Halorarum salinum: one gene and its partners. The protein of the gene in region 2 binds, or shares a complex with, the protein of the main gene of each other region. Links are inferred from orthologs where the notes say so. Each region holds a gene or a part of one and is shown on either strand. Other genes may lie near its edges. The genes, in order: HUG12_RS12470, HUG12_RS19030, HUG12_RS13815, HUG12_RS12465 and HUG12_RS14535.

The links.
Region 1: HUG12_RS19030 (region 2) and HUG12_RS12470 share a complex: the UniProt entries of both Methanocaldococcus jannaschii proteins name them as parts of the RNA polymerase complex. The link is inferred for Halorarum salinum from one-to-one orthologs.
Region 3: HUG12_RS19030 (region 2) and HUG12_RS13815 share a complex: the UniProt entries of both Methanocaldococcus jannaschii proteins name them as parts of the RNA polymerase complex. The link is inferred for Halorarum salinum from one-to-one orthologs.
Region 4: HUG12_RS19030 (region 2) and HUG12_RS12465 share a complex: the UniProt entries of both Methanocaldococcus jannaschii proteins name them as parts of the RNA polymerase complex. The link is inferred for Halorarum salinum from one-to-one orthologs.
Region 5: HUG12_RS19030 (region 2) and HUG12_RS14535 share a complex: the UniProt entries of both Methanocaldococcus jannaschii proteins name them as parts of the RNA polymerase complex. The link is inferred for Halorarum salinum from one-to-one orthologs.

The regions. Positions count from the first base shown.
Region 1 is NZ_CP058579.1:2,521,893-2,525,044, reverse strand. What follows is about bases 227-3,152. They hold HUG12_RS12470 (DNA-directed RNA polymerase subunit K), read right to left. Parts: upstream 1,823-3,152; coding sequence 1,631-1,822; downstream 227-1,630. Other genes in these bases: HUG12_RS12450 (50S ribosomal protein L18e), read right to left, coding at 2,897-3,152; HUG12_RS12455 (50S ribosomal protein L13), read right to left, coding at 2,418-2,897; HUG12_RS12460 (30S ribosomal protein S9), read right to left, coding at 2,026-2,424; HUG12_RS12465 (DNA-directed RNA polymerase subunit N), read right to left, coding at 1,819-2,013; eno (phosphopyruvate hydratase), read right to left, coding at 423-1,634. In the rest of the region: more of rpsB, read right to left, coding at 1-226. UniProt on the Methanocaldococcus jannaschii protein: DNA-dependent RNA polymerase (RNAP) catalyzes the transcription of DNA into RNA using the four ribonucleoside triphosphates as substrates.
Region 2 is NZ_CP058579.1:3,761,812-3,764,926, reverse strand. Bases 132-3,020 are described here. They hold HUG12_RS19030 (DNA-directed RNA polymerase subunit H), read right to left. Parts: upstream 1,747-3,020; coding sequence 1,516-1,746; downstream 132-1,515. Other genes in these bases: HUG12_RS19020 (hypothetical protein), read left to right, coding at 2,278-3,020; HUG12_RS19035 (DNA-directed RNA polymerase subunit B''), read right to left, coding at 132-1,519. Outside these bases: more of HUG12_RS19035, read right to left, coding at 1-131; more of HUG12_RS19020, read left to right, coding at 3,021-3,115. UniProt on the Methanocaldococcus jannaschii protein: DNA-dependent RNA polymerase (RNAP) catalyzes the transcription of DNA into RNA using the four ribonucleoside triphosphates as substrates.
Region 3 is NZ_CP058579.1:2,782,314-2,785,294, reverse strand. Bases 2-2,756 are described here. They hold HUG12_RS13815 (RNA polymerase Rpb4 family protein), read left to right. Parts: upstream 2-1,078; coding sequence 1,079-1,435; downstream 1,436-2,756. Other genes in these bases: HUG12_RS13805 (16S ribosomal RNA methyltransferase A), read left to right, coding at 2,188-2,756; HUG12_RS13810 (DUF655 domain-containing protein), read left to right, coding at 1,491-2,138; HUG12_RS13820 (50S ribosomal protein L21e), read left to right, coding at 783-1,082; HUG12_RS13825 (amidohydrolase family protein), read left to right, coding at 2-668. Outside these bases: more of HUG12_RS13825, read left to right, coding at 1-1; more of HUG12_RS13805, read left to right, coding at 2,757-2,981. UniProt on the Methanocaldococcus jannaschii protein: DNA-dependent RNA polymerase (RNAP) catalyzes the transcription of DNA into RNA using the four ribonucleoside triphosphates as substrates. This subunit is less well bound than the others.
Region 4 is NZ_CP058579.1:2,521,542-2,524,628, reverse strand. What follows is about bases 1-2,861. They hold HUG12_RS12465 (DNA-directed RNA polymerase subunit N), read right to left. Parts: upstream 1,598-2,861; coding sequence 1,403-1,597; downstream 1-1,402. Other genes in these bases: HUG12_RS12450 (50S ribosomal protein L18e), read right to left, coding at 2,481-2,837; HUG12_RS12455 (50S ribosomal protein L13), read right to left, coding at 2,002-2,481; HUG12_RS12460 (30S ribosomal protein S9), read right to left, coding at 1,610-2,008; HUG12_RS12470 (DNA-directed RNA polymerase subunit K), read right to left, coding at 1,215-1,406; eno (phosphopyruvate hydratase), read right to left, coding at 7-1,218. UniProt on the Methanocaldococcus jannaschii protein: DNA-dependent RNA polymerase (RNAP) catalyzes the transcription of DNA into RNA using the four ribonucleoside triphosphates as substrates.
Region 5 is NZ_CP058579.1:2,894,423-2,897,335, reverse strand. What follows is about bases 64-2,750. They hold HUG12_RS14535 (DNA-directed RNA polymerase subunit L), read right to left. Parts: upstream 1,712-2,750; coding sequence 1,415-1,711; downstream 64-1,414. Other genes in these bases: HUG12_RS14530 (MBL fold metallo-hydrolase), read right to left, coding at 1,738-2,750; HUG12_RS14540 (DUF1684 domain-containing protein), read left to right, coding at 842-1,393; hisF (imidazole glycerol phosphate synthase subunit HisF), read left to right, coding at 64-734. In the rest of the region: more of hisF, read left to right, coding at 1-63; more of HUG12_RS14530, read right to left, coding at 2,751-2,751. UniProt on the Methanocaldococcus jannaschii protein: DNA-dependent RNA polymerase (RNAP) catalyzes the transcription of DNA into RNA using the four ribonucleoside triphosphates as substrates.

The DNA of each region.
Region 1 (3,152 bases), 1.2 Mb from region 2 along the record:
GTACTGCCGCGAGGAGGTGACGAGCACCTGCTCGGGGTCGTAGTTGGCGAGGAAGTCCGCCGCGGTCCGGATCCGGCCGTCCGTCTGGCTCACGTCGAGCACGTAGAGGCCGTCGTCGCGGACGCGGTGGATGAACCGCTCCATGTCCTTCGTCTTCTGCTGGGTGCCGATGTGGACGCCGGCAGAGAGGTAGTCCTCGACCGGGATGAGGAGGTCGGCCTCCTCGTCGGGCATGACGTCCTCGTCGAAGGGGGACGCGGCCTCCTCGGCCTCGTCCTCGGCCCCCGCGGCTCCCTCGGAGTCGGCGGACTCGGCCGCCTCGTCCGGCTGTGCGTCAGTCTGGGGCGCCTCCTCGGCCGCGGGCTCGGTCTCCTCGACCTCCTCCTCGGCCGGCGCCTCGTCTGTGTCGTTTTCGCTTTCGCTCATACTGCCTCCTCCGCGATGCGGATGAGTTCGTTCAGCTTGGCGGTTCGCTCGCCGCCCACGGCCCCCGTCTTGATGAACGGGACGTCCGTGGCGACGGCGAGGTGTGCGATGGTCGTATCCTCGGTCTCGCCCGAGCGGTGGGAGACGACGGCGTCCAGCCCGTTCCGCTGGGCCAGTTCGACGGCGTCGAACGCGTCCGACAGCGTCCCGATCTGGTTCGGCTTGATCAGGATGCTGTTGCCCGCGCCGACGTCGATGCCGCGCTCCAGCCGCTCGACGTTGGTGACGAACAGGTCGTCGCCACAGATCAGCGTGCGGTCGCCCACCCGTTCGGTCAGCTCCGCGAAGCCGTCGAAGTCGTCCTCCTCCAGCGGGTCCTCGACGTAGGCGAGGTCGTACTCGTCGACGAGGTCGGCGACGTAGTCGATCTGCTCGTCGGGCGTCCGCTCGCGGTCGCCGTAGCGGTAGACGCCGGCGTCGGCGTCCCACAGCTCCGAGGCGGCCACGTCGAGCCCGAAGCGGACCTCGAAGCCCACCTCGTCGGCGACGCGGTCGGTCGCCTCCTCGACGAGTTCGAACGCCTCGGCGTCGTCGATCCCGGGCGCCCAGGCGCCCTCGTCGCCCTTGCCGGCCGGGACGCCCCGCTCGTCGAGCAGGTCGCCCACGGCCTCGTGGACGGCGGCGTTCGCGAAGGCGGCCTCGGAGACCGACGGCGCGCCGACCGGCGCGGCGAGGAACTCCTGGATGTGGGTCGCCTCCTTGGCGTGCTCGCCGCCGCCGACGACGTTGCCGAGCGGGACCGGGAACGAGCGGTCGGCGTCGCGGAACGTCCCCCCGAGGTGCTGGAACAGCGGGGCGCCGAGCACGTCGGCGCCCGCCTTCGCGGCCGCCATCGAGACGGCGACGGCGCTGTTGGCGCCGATCTCGGAGAAGTCGTCGGTGCCGTCGGCGCCGTGCAGGGCGGCGTCCACGTCGCGCTGGTTGCCGGCGTGGACCGAGTCCACGAGCCGGGGGACCGCGTGCTGGCGGGCCGCGGCGATCGCCTCCCCGGGCGGGAGTTCGATCGCCTCGTACTCGCCGGTGCTCGCCCCGGACGGCGCCGCCGCGCGGCCGAAGCCGCCCGACTCGGTGAGCACGTCGGCCTCGACGGTCGGGTTCCCCCGCGAGTCGAGCACGCGCCGGAGCGACACCGAGGCGATCAGCGTCATTTCCCCTCCCGCCTGACCGTGAACGGCAGGACCCCCGCGTCGTACTCCTCGGCCGCAATGAGGATCGGCTCGGACTGGTCGCTCTCGATGAGCACCGGCGCGCCGTACGCGAGCTGCAGGGCGCGCGCCCCGAGGATGCGGGCCTTCTCGTACCGGTTGTACCGGGTGATCGGGCTGTTCCCGCTCATTGGTAGGGGGAGACGACGTCCACCAGGTCGGTGTGCGAGATCATCATCCGGCGGCAGCAGTGCCGGTCGACCCCGAGGTCGTCGAGCACCTCGCCGGGGTCCTCCTCGCCCTCGCGGGCGCGGGCCTTGAACTCCTCCCAGTGTTCACCGATGACCGTGCCGCACGTGAAACACCGGACTGGAATCATCATGGCTGGACCACCTCAGCGGTACGACTTCTGGTAGCGGGCACGCGCGCCGGGCCCGCCCCACTTCTTCGGCTCGGACTGTCGCGAGTCGTTCACGAGCAGCGAGCGGTCGAACTCCATGAACGCGTCGCGGAGTTCGGCGTCGTTGAGGAACTCGACGAGCCCCCGCGCGATGGCGGTGCGGGCGGCGTCGGCCTGCCCGGCGTAGCCGCCGCCGTTGACGGTTACGTCGATGTCGACTCGCGATCGGAGGTCCTCGCCCGCGATGCGGAACGGCTCCAGCATCTTGAGGCGGGACTGCTCCGGCTCGGCGAGCTCGACTGGCTCGGAGTCGATGCGGACGCGACCCTCGCCCTCGCGCACCGTGGCGCGGGCGACGGCCGTCTTCTTCTTCCCTGACGTGTTCGTTACCATGTGACCTTGGCTCCAAGTGCCTCGGAGATCTCACCGAGGGTCGTGAACTTGATGTTCGACAGGCGGTCCAGCGAGGTCCCCTCCAGGATCTCGGCCTCGACGGCCTCGCCGTCGCCGCGGGGCGACACGGTCGCCGCCCCCTTCTCGAAGGGGTTGCCCACGTACACGCGGACGTTCTCGAACGCCTCGCGGCCGCGCGGCTTCTTGTACGGGACCATCCCGCGGATGGACCGCTTGAAGATGCGGTCCGGCCGCTTCGGGTAGTTCGGGCCGCGATCGGAGCCGATCTCCGCGCGCTTGCGGTACGTCTCCATCGTGGCCTCCGTGTTGCCGGTGATGACCGCCCGCTCGGCGTTCACCACGGCGACGCGCTCGCCGGCGAGCGCGCGCTGGGCGACCTCGGAGGCGACCCGACCCATGATGCAGTCCCGCGCGTCGACGACGACGTCGGCGTCGAACTCGGCGAGGCTCATTATCGGATCACCCGTACGTCGGATCCGCTGGGGTTGTTCGACAGCGCTTCCTCTAGCGTCATCGCCCGGCCGGCCTGGTCGATCTTCGTCTCGGCGGTGCCGGAGAAGTCGACGGCGGCGACGGTGACGTCCTTGCGGAGCACGCCCGAGCCGAGCACCTTGCCCGGCACGACGACGGTCTCGTCCTCGTTCGCGTACCGCTCGATGCGGCCGAGGTTGACCTCCGCGTGCGTGCGCCGCGGCTTTTCGAGCCGG
Region 2 (3,115 bases):
CCTCGACGCCCATGGACGCGAGTTCTCGTTTCAGTCCCTGTTCGTCCTCGACGTTCTGTGACAGCTCCATCGCCTGCGCGAAGTTCTTCACGAGCCCGCAGTTGGGACCCTCGGGGGTCTCCGACGGGCAGATGCGACCCCACTGGGTCGCGTGCAGGTCGCGCGCCTCGAAGTGGGGCTGGGACCGGCTGAGCGGCGAGCGGAGCCTTCGCAGGTGCGACAACACGCCCATGTAGTCCGTCCGGTCGACGAGCTGGGAGACGCCCGAGCGGCCGCCGACCCAGTTCCCCGTGGCGATCGGGTGTTCGAGCCGTTCGGTGAGCACGTCGGAGCGGACCACCGTGTTGACGGTGAGCTGCCGGTTCCGCATGTTCGCGCGCTCGAGCTGGTACTTCACGTCCCGCGACAGCTTGTTGAGCGCCGTCCGGAACAGGTCCGTCATCAGGTCGCCCGAGACCTTGAGGCGCTTGTTGGCGTAGTGGTCCTTGTCGTCGGACTCGCGGCGGCCGAGCGCGAGTTCGAAGCAGGCCTCGGCCATGCGACAGAGGTAGAACGCCTTGTTGCTGCGGGTCTCCTCGTCCTCGATGCCCTCCTCGTGGAGGTGCGGGAGGAGGTAGCGGTCGATGACGTAGTTCGCCCGCTTGAGCTGGTAGTTCTTCCCCTGGCCCGAGGCGACGCGCTCGCCGAGGGTCTCGATCGCCCCCTCCTCGGTCTGGACCTCGGCCTCCTCCAGGTTCTCCAGCATGTACTTCACGATCTCCGGGTCGTCGGAGACGCGGTGGACGATCTCCTCGTCGGACTCGAGCCCGAGCGCCCGGACGAGCGTGACGAAGTTCACCGACCCCGACACGGAGGGGAACGACACCTCGAGGATCCCCTCCCGGTTGCGCTCGCACAGCACGAGCGCGCGGTAGCCGCGACGCTGGGAGAACGTCTTCGCCACCTGGATCTCGTCGCCGTACTTCGAGTCGTACTCGGCGAGGATCTTGTTGGGCGCGAGGTCCTCCGAGGTCATCAGCACGCGCTCGGAGCCGTTGACGATGAAGTAGCCGCCGGGGTCGACGGGGTCCTCGCCGATCTCGACGAGCTCCTCGTCGGAGAAGCCCGAGATGTTACACCGCTCGGAGCCGACCATGATCGGCATCCGGCCGACCTTCGTCTCGGTCTGGTCGACGACCGTCTCGGGCTCCTCCTCGCCCCCGCGGATGATCTTCATCTCCATGAACACCGGCGCGGAGTAGGTGATGTTGCGGAGCCGCGCCTCCTGCGGGTAGAGCAGCTCCTCGGAGCCGTCGGCCTCGCGGACGCGCGGAGTCGTGATGCGCACGTCGCCGAGTTCGACGAACACCGGCTCCTGGCCCTCCTTGTCGCCGATGTCCGTGTCGATGGTCTCCTTCTCGTCGACGACGCGCTGCATGCCACGCGAGAGGAAGTTGTTGAACGACCGGAAGTGGTGGGCCGCCAGCCGCTCCTGGGAGAAGTACTCCCGGGAGACCTCCCGTCTGGTCGCTCGGTTCACTCTACCACCAGCCGGTAAATGACGGCGTGATCGGTGGTGCGGGAGTCCCGTTCGATGCGGACGACGTCCCCGATCTCGGCCTCGTCGGGCAGCGCCGGGTCCGTCCGCGTGATCTTGGGCAGGTCGGTTTTCTTGACGTTGTACTCCTCGAGGACCTCCTCGACGCGCTCGGGGTCGTCGAGGACGCTGTGGTCCGGAACCAGGTCGTGTTCACTTACGTTTACCATGTCTCGGTGGTGCTCGCGTTGGGCGTCGGCCTGTGCCGCTGGGGAGAAGTTGTCACGAGATACTACGGCGGTATATACGGCTCAGACATTTAACGCTTGTCAAGTTCGCTCGGGACGCAACGCTAGTCGGACCGCAGGTACACGGATCGGCCAACGGGGGCGTCGTCCTTGAAGGTTGCGACGCACGGTATCGGGGGACACGGCGACGATGGATAACAAGCCTTAATTACGTACCTCCGATACTCAGGATTGCAGCAAGCCCGGATGGTGTAGTGGCCCATCATACGACCCTGTCACGGTCGTGACGCGGGTTCAAATCCCGCTCCGGGCGCTTTCTGTTACGATCGACCGGCGAGCGACGAGTCGATCGGTCGGCGACGCGAACGACCAGTGCCGGGGTTCGCCCGGGCCGGCGCCGGACGACCCGTCGGCCCCCGAACCGGTTTCCGCTCGAACAGGTTCGATTCCCGGCCGCTCGCCCTGCGAACGTCGGGATAAGCAAATTAACCCCGGCGTCCAATGATTAACCGAGTGACGACCGAAGAGCGCCCTGACGCCGGCGACTCAGAAGGTACCGACGACGAAGTGACCCACGCGCGGCGACGAGAACTGCTCAGGGCGGGGACGGCCCTCGGGACGAGCGCGGCCCTCGTCTTGGGGTTCGGCGCCGAGTACGTCTCGTCCGGGGAGACCGAGACCATCACGTACGCGCTGGCCAGGCCGGAGCCGGACGCCGACGCGCTCGAACCGCGGACCAAGGAGGTGCCGATCGAGTGGTACGAGAGCCTCCAGCTCGCGTTCGAGGTACAGGAGAGGGTGCTCGCGGCGGGCCTCGCGCCGCTCGTCGGGTCGTTCGTCGTCCCCGGGACGTTCGCGGATTCGGCGGCGACGATCTCGGTCGACTCGACCGACGAGAGCGTCCTGGAGACGCTCGAGGACCTGACCGGCGACGTCCGCCTCGACCTGAACGTCGTCGACCCCATCCCCCCGAAACCCGGGGGTGAAACGGACCTCTCGGACGCGTATCAGGTGTCGGAACTGGACGACGGCGACGTCCCCGGCGGCGTCGTCTGTCTCAGCGAGGACTCGTTCGGGACGCTGACGCCGGCCCTCTACGACGGGGACGGATCGCGGTACTTCGCCACGTCGAACCACGTGTTCGGCGCGTCCGGGACCAAGGAGACCGAACACCGGGGCGACCCGCTCTCGGTCCGCCACGACGGGGAGGAACGCCGGGTCGGGACGGTCGACCGGGGGTACCCCACCGCGGACGTCGTCCGGGTCAGTCCGGTCGAGGAGTACCGCCCGGCGTCGGCGATCGAACGGGCGTCGCCCTCGCGGGTCCTCGGCCAGTTCACGAAGATCGGTC
Region 3 (2,981 bases), 980 kb from region 2 along the record:
GGGTGGAGGCCATCCGGGAGGCGGGCGCCGACATCCCCGTCGAGAGCGTCGTCCTCGGGCGGGGGTCCGTGGCCGCGATGGAGCACCCGGACGCGGACGGGTTCGGCGCCAGCGGCGCGCGCGACGGCGACTTCGACGCCGAGCGGAACGCGACCCGGCGTGAGGGGAAGCTGTTCGGCATCCACGCGGGCGAGCGCGACGCCGACGACGTGAACGCCGCGATGGACCTCGACCCCGACCACCTCGTCCACATGGTCCACCCCGAACCAGTCCACCTCGACAGGCTGGCGGACGCGGGGACGCCGGTCGTCGTCTGCCCGCGCTCGAACCTCGTCACCGGCGTCGGCGTCCCGCCGTTGCGGGAACTGCTCGACCGGACGACGGTCGCGCTCGGCACGGACAACGTGATGTTGAACTCCCCGTCCATGTTCCGCGAGATGGAGTTCGCCGCGAAACTCACCGACGCGACCGCCACCGAGGTGCTCCGGATGGCCACGGTCGACGGGGCGGAACTGGCGGGCCTCGACTGCGGACTCGTGGAGGAGGGACGACCCGCCGAACTCCTGGTGCTCGACGGGGACAGCGACAACCTCGCTGGCGCTCGCGACCCCGTGCGTGCGGTCGTTCGGCGGGCGGACGGAGCCGACGTGAAACGGGTCGTCCGGTGAGGCCGGGCGGGCCGTGACCCGCCGTCGAAGCCGGCCGGCCGTGTTCGGCCGCCGCACGCGGGAACCGAGAACGCACCATTTATAAGTGAACCCGAAGAAAGACCTCGTACGATTATGCCGAGTTCGAACGGACCGCTCCACGGAACACGAGGTAAGCTGTCGAACGACCCCCGGGAGCGGGGCACCTCCCCGCCCCAGCGCGCCATCGCGGAGTTCGAGGAGGGCCAGACGGTCCACCTGACGCTCGACCCCTCCGTCCCCGACGGCCGGTTCCACCCCCGGTTCAACGGCCGGACGGGGACCGTCGTCGGCGAACAGGGGACCGCCTACAAGGTGGAGATAACCGACGGAAGCGTGACCAAGACGCTCATCGCCAAGCCGGCCCACCTCCGCGCCCAGCAGTCCGAGGAATGACGATCTTCAAGGAGAAGCTCGACGAGGAGTACCTCACCGTCTCCCAGGCGAAGGAACTGCTCGCCGACGTCGAGACCGAGCGCGCGGCCGACGAGGACCGCGAGCTCCGCTACGAGCTGGCGCGGGCCATCGAGCACGTGAACCGGTTCGCCGTCCTCGACGCCGAGGAGTCGCTCGAACTCGTCGAGGAGCTCCGGGAACTGGAGAAGGTGGACGAGGCGACCGCCTACAAGATCGCCGATCTGCTGCCGCGCGACCGGACGGAGCTGCGGGCCGTGTACGCCCAGGAGCGGTACGCGCTCTCGGGCGACGAACTCGACGAGATCCTCAACGTCGTCGCGAAGTACGCCTGAACGCGGGCCGCCGCGGCGACCACCTTTTATGCACCTGCCGGCTCTATTCAGGTGTATGACCGACGAGCCGTCGACGGAGAACCCCCCGACAGACGCGGACGCCGCCACGGCCGACGAGACGGCCGGATCGAGGGGCGAGACACGCGAGGCGGTGATACTCGACTTCCTGCCGAACGGCGATCCGGCGGACAACAGGGCGCCCCACCAGAAGCCGGCACTGGCGTACGCGCTCGACACGGACGACTTCCGGCTCTTCCGGCTGCAGATCGTCGACGGCGCCGACGTCTCCATCGGCGACGGGCTCGTCGTCGACCCCGAACCCGACCCGGCCGTCGTGGACCGGATGACCGAGATCGGCTACGACGACCTGACGCGGAACGCGCAGGGCGAACTGGAGTACGCCGTCGAGGAGCTGGTCGAGCGCGAGGAGCGGCGGTTCGTGGACTTCTTCAACGACGCCGGACCCATCTCGCTCCGGCTCCACCAGCTGAACCTCCTCCCGGGCATCGGGAAGAAGCTCAGGAACAACATCCTCGACGAGCGGAAACGGGGGCCGTTCGAGTCGTTCGACGATGTGACCGATCGCGTCTCGGGGCTCCACCACCCGCAGGACGTGCTCGTCGAACGGATCATGGAGGAACTGCGCGACGAGGACCTCAAGTACCGGACGTTCGTCGGCCGGAACGGCGGCGACGGGGGATGACGCGCCCCCGATAGACGGATTTACGGCCGACGACTTCGAAGCGGGGACGATGACCGAGTTCGAGTCCGAGTCCGCCTCCCGGGACCCGGACCGTCTCCGCCGGCGCGCGGGGGTCAGGGGCGACCCGGACAGGGACCAGCACTTCCTCGTCGACGACCGAGTCCTGGACAGGCTCCCCGGCTACCTCCCCGCCGACGCCGACCGCTCGCACGTCCTGGAGATCGGCGGGGGGACCGGCGCGCTGACCGACCGCCTGCTCGACGTGAGCGAGCGCGTGACCGTCGTCGAGCGCGACCCCGAACTCGCGGCGTTCCTGCGGGAGGAGTTCGCCGACGCGGTCGAGGCCGGTCGGCTGGCGGTGATCGAGGGGGACGCGCTCGCCGTGGAGCTTCCGCCGTTCACCGCCTGCGTGTCGAACCTGCCGTACGGCGTCTCCTCGGAGATCGCCTTCCGGCTGCTGCCCGAGGGGCGTCCGCTCGTCCTGATGGTCCAGTTCGAGTTCGGGGAGCGGATGGTGGCCGAGCCCGACACGCCCGAGTACGGTCGGCTCTCGGTGAGCGCGGGCCACTACGCGGACGTGGAACTCGTCGAGACGGTTCCGCGGGAGGCGTTCGACCCCCAGCCGCGCGTCGAGAGCGCGGTCGTCAGGTGCACCCCGCGGGAGCCGACCTACGAGGTCGAGGACGAGGCGTTCTTCCTCCGGTTCGTGAAGGCGCTCTTCACCCAGCGGCGCAAGACCGTCCGGAACGCGATCCGGAACACGGCCCACATCTCGGGGCTCGCCGACCCGGACGCGGTCGTCGAGGCCGTCGACGAGGCGACGCTCTCGAGGCGACCCGGCGA
Region 4 (3,087 bases), 1.2 Mb from region 2 along the record:
TTTCGCTCATACTGCCTCCTCCGCGATGCGGATGAGTTCGTTCAGCTTGGCGGTTCGCTCGCCGCCCACGGCCCCCGTCTTGATGAACGGGACGTCCGTGGCGACGGCGAGGTGTGCGATGGTCGTATCCTCGGTCTCGCCCGAGCGGTGGGAGACGACGGCGTCCAGCCCGTTCCGCTGGGCCAGTTCGACGGCGTCGAACGCGTCCGACAGCGTCCCGATCTGGTTCGGCTTGATCAGGATGCTGTTGCCCGCGCCGACGTCGATGCCGCGCTCCAGCCGCTCGACGTTGGTGACGAACAGGTCGTCGCCACAGATCAGCGTGCGGTCGCCCACCCGTTCGGTCAGCTCCGCGAAGCCGTCGAAGTCGTCCTCCTCCAGCGGGTCCTCGACGTAGGCGAGGTCGTACTCGTCGACGAGGTCGGCGACGTAGTCGATCTGCTCGTCGGGCGTCCGCTCGCGGTCGCCGTAGCGGTAGACGCCGGCGTCGGCGTCCCACAGCTCCGAGGCGGCCACGTCGAGCCCGAAGCGGACCTCGAAGCCCACCTCGTCGGCGACGCGGTCGGTCGCCTCCTCGACGAGTTCGAACGCCTCGGCGTCGTCGATCCCGGGCGCCCAGGCGCCCTCGTCGCCCTTGCCGGCCGGGACGCCCCGCTCGTCGAGCAGGTCGCCCACGGCCTCGTGGACGGCGGCGTTCGCGAAGGCGGCCTCGGAGACCGACGGCGCGCCGACCGGCGCGGCGAGGAACTCCTGGATGTGGGTCGCCTCCTTGGCGTGCTCGCCGCCGCCGACGACGTTGCCGAGCGGGACCGGGAACGAGCGGTCGGCGTCGCGGAACGTCCCCCCGAGGTGCTGGAACAGCGGGGCGCCGAGCACGTCGGCGCCCGCCTTCGCGGCCGCCATCGAGACGGCGACGGCGCTGTTGGCGCCGATCTCGGAGAAGTCGTCGGTGCCGTCGGCGCCGTGCAGGGCGGCGTCCACGTCGCGCTGGTTGCCGGCGTGGACCGAGTCCACGAGCCGGGGGACCGCGTGCTGGCGGGCCGCGGCGATCGCCTCCCCGGGCGGGAGTTCGATCGCCTCGTACTCGCCGGTGCTCGCCCCGGACGGCGCCGCCGCGCGGCCGAAGCCGCCCGACTCGGTGAGCACGTCGGCCTCGACGGTCGGGTTCCCCCGCGAGTCGAGCACGCGCCGGAGCGACACCGAGGCGATCAGCGTCATTTCCCCTCCCGCCTGACCGTGAACGGCAGGACCCCCGCGTCGTACTCCTCGGCCGCAATGAGGATCGGCTCGGACTGGTCGCTCTCGATGAGCACCGGCGCGCCGTACGCGAGCTGCAGGGCGCGCGCCCCGAGGATGCGGGCCTTCTCGTACCGGTTGTACCGGGTGATCGGGCTGTTCCCGCTCATTGGTAGGGGGAGACGACGTCCACCAGGTCGGTGTGCGAGATCATCATCCGGCGGCAGCAGTGCCGGTCGACCCCGAGGTCGTCGAGCACCTCGCCGGGGTCCTCCTCGCCCTCGCGGGCGCGGGCCTTGAACTCCTCCCAGTGTTCACCGATGACCGTGCCGCACGTGAAACACCGGACTGGAATCATCATGGCTGGACCACCTCAGCGGTACGACTTCTGGTAGCGGGCACGCGCGCCGGGCCCGCCCCACTTCTTCGGCTCGGACTGTCGCGAGTCGTTCACGAGCAGCGAGCGGTCGAACTCCATGAACGCGTCGCGGAGTTCGGCGTCGTTGAGGAACTCGACGAGCCCCCGCGCGATGGCGGTGCGGGCGGCGTCGGCCTGCCCGGCGTAGCCGCCGCCGTTGACGGTTACGTCGATGTCGACTCGCGATCGGAGGTCCTCGCCCGCGATGCGGAACGGCTCCAGCATCTTGAGGCGGGACTGCTCCGGCTCGGCGAGCTCGACTGGCTCGGAGTCGATGCGGACGCGACCCTCGCCCTCGCGCACCGTGGCGCGGGCGACGGCCGTCTTCTTCTTCCCTGACGTGTTCGTTACCATGTGACCTTGGCTCCAAGTGCCTCGGAGATCTCACCGAGGGTCGTGAACTTGATGTTCGACAGGCGGTCCAGCGAGGTCCCCTCCAGGATCTCGGCCTCGACGGCCTCGCCGTCGCCGCGGGGCGACACGGTCGCCGCCCCCTTCTCGAAGGGGTTGCCCACGTACACGCGGACGTTCTCGAACGCCTCGCGGCCGCGCGGCTTCTTGTACGGGACCATCCCGCGGATGGACCGCTTGAAGATGCGGTCCGGCCGCTTCGGGTAGTTCGGGCCGCGATCGGAGCCGATCTCCGCGCGCTTGCGGTACGTCTCCATCGTGGCCTCCGTGTTGCCGGTGATGACCGCCCGCTCGGCGTTCACCACGGCGACGCGCTCGCCGGCGAGCGCGCGCTGGGCGACCTCGGAGGCGACCCGACCCATGATGCAGTCCCGCGCGTCGACGACGACGTCGGCGTCGAACTCGGCGAGGCTCATTATCGGATCACCCGTACGTCGGATCCGCTGGGGTTGTTCGACAGCGCTTCCTCTAGCGTCATCGCCCGGCCGGCCTGGTCGATCTTCGTCTCGGCGGTGCCGGAGAAGTCGACGGCGGCGACGGTGACGTCCTTGCGGAGCACGCCCGAGCCGAGCACCTTGCCCGGCACGACGACGGTCTCGTCCTCGTTCGCGTACCGCTCGATGCGGCCGAGGTTGACCTCCGCGTGCGTGCGCCGCGGCTTTTCGAGCCGGTCGGCGACGTCCTGCCAGACGGCTGCGTCGGACGAGCGCGCGACCGACTTCAGTTCGGCGATGAGGTTCTGAAGTCTCGGATTGGTCTTGCTACTACTCATAGTGAACCTCCGTAGTGGAGTGTGGTGGCTCCGCGGGGGGTCGACTCCGTCCCGGAGCGACGGTCCCACGTCGGAGCCGCGAGAGAATCGGAGTGACAGTGCAGGGAGCAGGATTTGAACCTGCGGACCTCTACAGGACAGCGCCCTGAACGCTGCGCCGTTGGCCTGACTTGGCTATCCCTGCTGGCACTCCGTCGTACCGCATCCCCGGTTAAACGGCTTTCGGTCCCACCCGTCGACGGCGCGGCGA
Region 5 (2,913 bases), 870 kb from region 2 along the record:
ACTTCGAGAACCTCCGCTACACCGGCGACCCCGTCGAACTGGCGAGCAAGTACAACGAGGCCGGGGCCGACGAGTTCGTCTTTCTGGACATCACCGCCTCCGCGGAGGGGCGCGAGACGATGTTGGACACCGTCTCTGCGGTCGCCGACGAGGTGTTCATCCCGCTCACCGTCGGCGGCGGGATCAGGACCCGCGAGGACGTCAGGGAGACACTCCGGGCCGGCGCGGACAAGGTCTCGATCAACTCCGGCGCGATCGCGAACCCGGAGCTGATCACGAAGGGCGCCGAGTCGTTCGGGAGCCAGTGCATCGTCATCTCGGTCGACTCGAAGCGCCGCTTCGACGAGCGGGGCGAACACTACGTCGAGGTCGACGGCGAGTCGTGCTGGTTCGAGTGCACCGTCAAGGGCGGCCGCGAGGGAACCGGCCTCGACGCGGTCGAGTGGGCCGTCGAGGCGGAGGAGCGCGGCGCGGGCGAGCTGTTCGTCAACTCCATCGACGCCGACGGCACCGAGGAGGGCTACGACGTTCCCCTCACGAAGGCGGTCTGTGACGCCGTCTCGACGCCGGTGATCGCCTCCTCCGGGTGTGGCGGGCCCGAGGACATGTACGAGGTGTTCACGGACGCCGGCGCCGACGCGGCCCTGGCGGCCTCCATCTTCCACTTCGACGAGTACGCCATCGACGAGACGAAGGCGTACCTCCACGAGCACGGACTCCCCATTCGGCTGTAGGGTCGCCATCCGCCCGCCGGAGTCGCCCGGAGCCACCGCTCGACAGTCGTGTATCGCCGGGACACTCACGACCCACCTTCATGCCGCAGCCGTGCGTAGACGGACGCGTGAGCGACGACGCCGACTACGTCGAGGCGGTCCGCGAGCACCGACGACGGAAGGACGAGTTCCTCGCGGAACACCCGCAGTCGCCGATCCCGAGCGATCGGCGGGCGGGGTTCGAGGGGCTCCCGTACTTCGACCCGGATCCGGCCTACCGCGTCGAGGCTCCCCTGCACGAGCACGACGACCCCGGGGAGATCACCGTCGAGACGACCCAGAACGGGGAGCGACGCTACCGGAACGTCGGCGAGTTCCGGTTCGAACTGGACGGCGGGGCGGTGACGCTCCAGGCGTACCGATCGCCCGGCGACGAACGCCGGTTGTGGGTCCCGTTCCGCGACGCGACGAGCGGCGAGGGGACGTACCCGGCCGGGCGGTACCTCGACCTCGAGGACCCCGCCGACCGGACGGCCGACGGCGACTGGGTGCTCGACTTCAACGGGGCGTACAGCCCCTACTGCGCGTACTCGGAGGCGTACGAGTGCCCGCTCGTTCCGACGGAGAACTGGCTCGACGTGGCAGTGGAGGCCGGTGAGAAGTACGAAGCCGGGACGTAGAGACGCGAGACCCGCCGTTCCTCAGGCCGCCGACGCGAACGCGTCCTCGATCTCGCCGTACAGCGTCCCCATCCGGTCGCTGACGGAGTTCGCGGCCTCCTCCAGCGCGTCGAGCGGGTCGACGCCGTCCTCGGTCTTGATCGAGAGGATCGGCTCGGTCTGCCCGCCCGACTGCTCGGGGTTCATGTCGTAGGTCGCCGCCCCGACGTCGTCGGACTCGAGCAGCGCGCCCTTGAGGACGTTCATGAACGTGTGGTCCTCGTCCGCGACCTCGATGCGGAGTTCCTCGTCCGTCTTGTCCAGCACGCGGAGTTCCATGGCCACTGGTTGGCCGAGGGCGCGTTTTAGTGTTGTGTTCCCGACGCCTCGAACTCGACGACGCGCTCGATGCCCACGTCCGGGAACAGCGCGTCCACGTCCGGGTCCGACTCGACGAGTCGGTACTCGCGCCCGTCGCGCTCGACGACCCCGGCCCCCGCGAGGTGGTCCAGGTGGGCGTACGCCTCTCCCGGACCGTGCAGGATGTGGACGCCCGAGAGCGATCCGAACAGGTCCGCGCTCACCTTCCAGGGCGTGCTCGCCCCCCGGCGTTCGAGGACGCCGACGACGTTCCGCGTCCGGTCGCGGTGGTGTCGGAGGATGGTCGCCGCGCGACCCGCCGGGTCGTCGATGCGGTCGCGGTGGCCCGGCCAGACGACGTCCCAGTCCCGCTCGATCACCTCGACGAGGCTGTCGACGTACAGGCCGAGCGCGCCGTCGACGCGGACGTCGGCCCCGCCGACGTTCGGCGTGTACTTCGGGAGGATGACGTCGCCCACGAACGCCTCGCCGGCGTCCCCGTCGGCGAACGCCGTGAGGCCGGCGGCGTGGCCGGGGAGATGGACCGCCTCGAGCGTCCGCCCGTTCACGGCGAACGCGTCGGCGTCGGAGAACGGGGTGACGTCCACGGGTTCGCCCAGGACGTCGGACTGGCCGTCCAGAGTGGCTGCCAGTTCCTCCCGCGGGCCGTCCGGGATGGCCCACGCCTCGAACGCCTCCCGCTGCTGCTCGCGGTTCGCCGCCAGGACGTCCTCCCCGCCCGAGACGAGCGGGGCGTCGGCCTCGTGGACGTGGACGGTCGCGCCGGACGCCGCCTGGATCTCGCCCGCGAGTCCCGCGTGGTCGTGGTGCCAGTGCGTGAGAAACAGCCTGTCGACGTCCGCGAGCGCGACGCCGTGCTCGGAGAGGCCGTCCTCGAGGTCGGCGCGCACCTCGGGGAGGGCGACGCCCGAATCCACGAGGACCGTCTCCTCGCCGTCGAGGAGGTAGACGTCGTTCATCCCCTCGAAGACGGTGTTGTGTAGCCGGATTCGCTCCATGTGGTCGGATGGATCACCCTGCCGCAAGAGGGTTCCCATCCCGGTGGAGGTAGCCGACTCCCCGTCGGCCGCGACGCGTCCGGAACGGGGAAACGCCGTGCTGTGGGGTTCGGGACGGCGACGGTAAAGCGGGTGCCGGCCGGAATCGGCCGGCGAGCACCA